Regions from separate parts of the Micrococcus sp. KRD070 genome, predicted to be linked through region 2. Evidence: riboswitches for the same ligand, from Rfam matches in the RefSeq annotation. Region 2 holds a riboswitch; the other holds the start of a gene.
What was found. A riboswitch is a leader RNA that binds a small molecule or an ion and turns the genes downstream of it on or off. The one in region 2 is predicted to bind S-adenosylmethionine.

Region 1 (2,385 bases), on a different contig from region 2:
GACCTGCTGGATCTGCCGGTCCTGCTGTGGGTGGGCGCCGCGGTGCACGGACTGACGGTGCTGGGCGCCAACGTGGTGATCAACGCGGGTCTGCTGAGTGAGGTGCCGGCCGAGCGGCTGGGCCGAGCGACCGGGGCGAACTCGATGGGCATGTACGCCGGTTTCGCCCTGGGCCCGCTGCTGATGGGCGTGCTGCGCGACGTCACGGGCGACTACCGGGCCGGCTTCGCGGTCGTCGCGGCCGGGTATCTGCTGGCCCTGGGCGTGGTGCTGCTGTTGCGTCGCCACGTGGGTCGGCGGGGCGCGGCCTGACGCGCAGGGCCAGGACGAGGCCCACCCCGGAGGACCGCGCCTCAGCGACATCACCGCAGTGCAGCCCTGCGGTGGTGTCGCAGCGCCGCGGTCGAACGGGCGTACGGCGGAGTGCGGCGCAGTGCGCGGCGGGGCGTGCGGAAGCGCACACGACGACGCCCCCGGTCCGTGTGGACCGGGGGCGTCGGAAGCCGTGCGTCAGGCGAAGATCAGAGCTTCGTCACGTTGGCGGCCTGGAGGCCCTTGGGGCCGTCCTGGGTCTCGAACTCGACGCGGTCGTTCTCCTGGAGCTCCTTGAAGCCCCCGCCCTGGATGGCGGAGAAGTGCACGAACACGTCCGCGGAGTTGTCCTCGGGGGCGATGAAGCCGTAGCCCTTCTCAGCGTTGAACCACTTGACAGTACCGACAGCCATGATGGTGTCCTTTCGATGTGCCCCCGCGGTGCGGTGGCGGTGTTGGACCGCGGCCCGGATGTGGGACGCGGGTGAAGCGGCGAGACTGAACCGCTTGCCCAACACTCATCGACGCCGGCGATGCCGGGCTGACGAGCAGTGAAGATGGCGGGATACAGCTTGATCAACTTCAGGCTCCATCATTGCACGGATCTCGCCGACCGGGAACCAGGGGCCCGATTGTTCACCTGGAGTTCGCTCAGAGCGCGCGCAGGCCGTGGAAGAGATTGCGGTGCAGGGCGGCCGGGGGAGCGGCGTCCGTGTGATCCGCCAAGGCCGTCACCTCCAGCAGCACCACCGTGTGGTCGCCCGCCGGGACCTCGGCGTGCACCCGCGTCTCGAGCCAGAGCGAGGAGCCCCCGATCAGCAGGGCGTCGTGCGGGCTGCGGTGCACGTCGAGACCGGCGAAGCGGTCGCCCTCGCGGGAGGCCAGCTGACGGCACAGCGGCGTCTGGTCCGCCGCGAGCAGGGAGACGCCGATCGCCCCGGCCCGGCGCAGGCGCGGCCAGGTGCGGGAGCTGTTCTGCGCGGAGAAGGACACGAGGGCCGGCTCCCAGGAGATGCCCACGCCGAAGGAGGAGGACACCATCACCTCGGGGACGTCGTCGGCGAGGCCCGCCAGCGCGACGACCCCGGTGGGGAAGGCCGAGAGGCCGGAGCGGAGGTTGCCGAGGGACAGGTCGGTGTCCCACGCGGCGGTGTGGGGTTCGTGGGTCAGGGTCATGGCGCGCGTCCTCTTCCGATGACTGACGCGGCTCCGCAGACGGCGGGAACGCGGATCGCCCGGATCCGCGGAGACGCGGTACTTGCCCGTCGGGGTGTCCGAGGGGCCGAATCATCACCTGGAGCACCCCACTACTGCGTGAGAGGGTTGCCGTCCCGCCGGCCAGGGCCGTGAATGACGGGAACTCGTGATTCTGGGCACCAGCCTACGGAGGGGTCCGTGGGGCGGTCAAAGCGCGGCGGTCGCGCGGCGTCATCCGAGCTGCCGATGTGATGCTTGACACACCGCGCATCCCCAGCCAGGATCATCTCACTCGAGAGGGGGGAGCTCGAGACCGCAGCCCGCGGCCCCCGCAGTCGGTTCTCCGAGAGGGACCGGATCATGCGGATGGACATCGAGAAGAAGCCTGCGGCATTGCCGGCCGCCGTGGTCGTCGCGGCTCTCCTCGGTACCGCCATCTCGGGATGCTCCGCGTCCCCGGGCAGCGTCTCCTCCACCGCCAAGGCATCCACCGTTGTGGCGTCCTCCGTCACCGCGACGTCAGCGGCCCCCTCTGCAACCCGGTCGGCCTCCGCCACCGGTTCGTCCGCGTCGTCACCCGCCGGCGAAGAAGCACTCCCCGCCGCGCTGTTCGAGGAGGACGGGATGACGTTGGTCGAGTACACGCGCCGGCATCCGGATGCGGACCATCTCGACCCGGAGAAGGAGTCCGTCCTGGAGGAGGCGGTCGGGACGGGCACACAGCAGATCACCGTGGACGCCCAACAGGGTGCGGTCCTTCGGGTCATCGTGCTGTGTCCTTCGGATGCCACCGGTGAGACGGAGATCCTGACCTCACGGAGTGGCGGGGGAACGAAGACCTGGATGGCCGGGTCGGAGGCGCTGTGCGGCGGCTGG
Region 2 (2,385 bases):
ACGAGCGAGCGGACGTCACCGATGTTGGCCACGTGGTGGTGCAGGGTGAGCCCGTCCACGAACGCGGCCCCGGCCTCGCGGCCGCCCGCGATCTCGAAGGAGACGAACGCGCCCGCGCCCTTCGGCAGGTAGCGCTGGGCCCGCTCGTGCCACGGGCTGGACTCCAGGCCGGCGTAGACCACGTGCTCGACGTCGTCGCGGCCCTCCAGCCAGCGCGCCACCGCGGCCGCGTTGGCCACCTGCCGCTCCATGCGCAGGGACAGGGTCTCCAGGCCGAGGTTCACCAGGAAGGCGTTGAACGGGGAGATGGCCGAGCCGTAGTCGCGCAGCAGCTGCACGCGCGCCTTGAGGATGAAGGCCAGGTTGGCGCCGAGCGGCGAGCCCACCCCGAGGTCCCGCGCGTACACGAGGCCGTGGTAGGACTCGTCCGGCTCGTTGAAGCCGGGGAACCGCTCGGCGTGCTGCGCGTAGTCGAACGTGCCGGCGTCGACGATCACGCCCGCGATGGCCGCGGCGTGCCCGCCGAGGTACTTCGTGGCGGAGTGGGTGACGACGTCCGCGCCGTGCTCGATCGGTCGCAGCAGGTACGGGGTGGCCAGCGTGTTGTCCACGATCAGCGGCACGCCGGCCTCGTGGGCGGCGTCGGCGACGGCGCGCACGTCCAGGACGTCCCCGCGCGGGTTGCCGAGGGTCTCGCCGAAGAACGCCTTGGTGTTCGGCTTCACGGCGGCGCGCCAGGACTCGAGGTCGTCCGGGTCGGTCACGAACGTCGTCTCGACGCCGACCTTGGCGAGGGTGTGCTTGAACAGGTTCTGCGTGCCGCCGTAGAGGCTGGCCGAGGCGACCACGTGGTCGCCGGCGCCGGCGAGGTTGAGGATCGCGAACGTCGTCGCCGCCTGACCGGAGGCCAGCAGCAGCGCGCCCACACCGCCCTCGAGCGCGGCGATCTTCTCCTCCACCGGGCCCTGCGTCGGGTTGCCGATGCGGGTGTAGAGCGGGTCGAGGTCCTTGAGCGCGAACCGGTCCGCGGCCACCTGGGCGGACGGGAAGTCGTACGAGGTGGTCTGGAAGATCGGCAGGGCGGTCGCACCGAAGGCGTGCTGGCCGACGGCGACGCCCGCGTGGACCTGCGCGGTGGAGAAGCCCCAGGCGTCGGGGGTCGGGGTGGGCTGGTCGGTCATGGCGGACCCTCCTGAAGGGTTCAGGGGCCGGACCCGGCCGCCCCGCCCGCCGGCCGACGTGCCGATCCGCGGACCGGCGTCGTCGAGGTGCCGGAGATGACCCGGCGCCGTCGAGAGGGGCCGTGGGATCGGCCCGCGCTTGCCGGCGTCCGTTGTGGGGCCGGCCTGGTCGTCACCCGGGGCACCCCACCGCGGAAGGAGGGTTGCCGGTCAGCATGCCGGGGCCTGTTGCTGACTCTCGTGACCGTGCCTCCGAGTGTAGCCCGCCGCCCCGCCACGATTTCGTCACGCGTGTCACACGTGGATACGCTCTCCGCACGGGGCGCCCGACCCGTCAAGGGCTCGACGCCCCTGGACTCGCACCAGGTCAACCCCCGGGGCAGCCCGGGAACGGAGAGGAACAGCGCAGTGCACACCTGTCGCATGGACCACGTGTCCTACGCCGCCGGCCCCGAGGGCCTGGACGCCACGGTCGCCCGCATCGCCGAGACGCTGGGCATCGAGCGGATCAAGGGCGGTGTCCACCCACGTTTCGGCACCCAGAACGCGCTCTTCCCCATGACGGAAAGGCAGTATCTGGAGGTCGTCGAGGCCCTGGACCACCCGGCCTCCCTCAGCGCGCCGTTCGGCCAGCTCGTGCGCGCCCGCACCGAGCAGGGCGGCGGCTGGATGAGCTGGGCGGTGGCCACCCCGGACATCGGCCGGTTCGAGCGCCGCCTCGGCCGCGAGGCCGTCCCCGGCAACCGTCGCTTCCCGGACGGCCGCGAGCTGTCCTGGCGCCAGATCGGCATCAAGGGAACCCTCGCGGACCCGCAGCTGCCGTTCATCCTGCGCTGGGCCGACGGCCAGGAGGACATGCACCCCTCGCAGGCGGCCGAGCCGCAGGCCACCATCGAGCGCCTGAACATCGCCGGCTCCCCCGAGCGCCTCGCCGAGTGGCTCGGCGACGACGAGGACGGCCAGGTCCAGGACGTGAACATCGAGTACGTCGCGCCCTCCGGCACCCCGGGCATCGTCTCGGTCACCTTCCGCACCCCGAAGGGCGAGGTCACGCTCTGAGCGCGGGGGCGGGGCCGCTCAGCCGAGCAGCCCCGCCCGCGCCAGCAGCGGGTAGCCGACGAACCCGACGGCGTCCAGCAGCGCGTGCGCGATGACCAGGGGCATCACCCGGCGCACCCGCAGGAACACGAGCGCGAACACCACG

Region 1: linked by a shared signal. The riboswitch ahead of J1M38_RS10715 (flavin reductase family protein) and the one ahead of J1M38_RS02120 (bifunctional o-acetylhomoserine/o-acetylserine sulfhydrylase) in region 2 are both predicted to bind S-adenosylmethionine.

What each region holds. Positions count from the first base shown of each region.
Region 1 is NZ_JABFNH010000024.1:236,831-239,215, forward strand. Features, by position in the region: gene J1M38_RS10705 (MFS transporter) at 1-312, shown strand, start outside; gene J1M38_RS10710 (cold-shock protein) at 522-725, opposite strand; gene J1M38_RS10715 (flavin reductase family protein) at 964-1,488, opposite strand; SAM riboswitch class IV at 1,562-1,681, opposite strand; gene J1M38_RS12115 (hypothetical protein) at 1,876-2,385, shown strand, end outside.
Region 2 is NZ_JABFNH010000007.1:716-3,100, reverse strand. Features, by position in the region: gene J1M38_RS02120 (bifunctional o-acetylhomoserine/o-acetylserine sulfhydrylase) at 1-1,181, opposite strand, end outside; SAM riboswitch class IV at 1,312-1,427, opposite strand; gene J1M38_RS02115 (VOC family protein) at 1,605-2,240, shown strand; partial or broken gene J1M38_RS02110 (CPBP family intramembrane glutamic endopeptidase) at 2,259-2,385, opposite strand, start outside.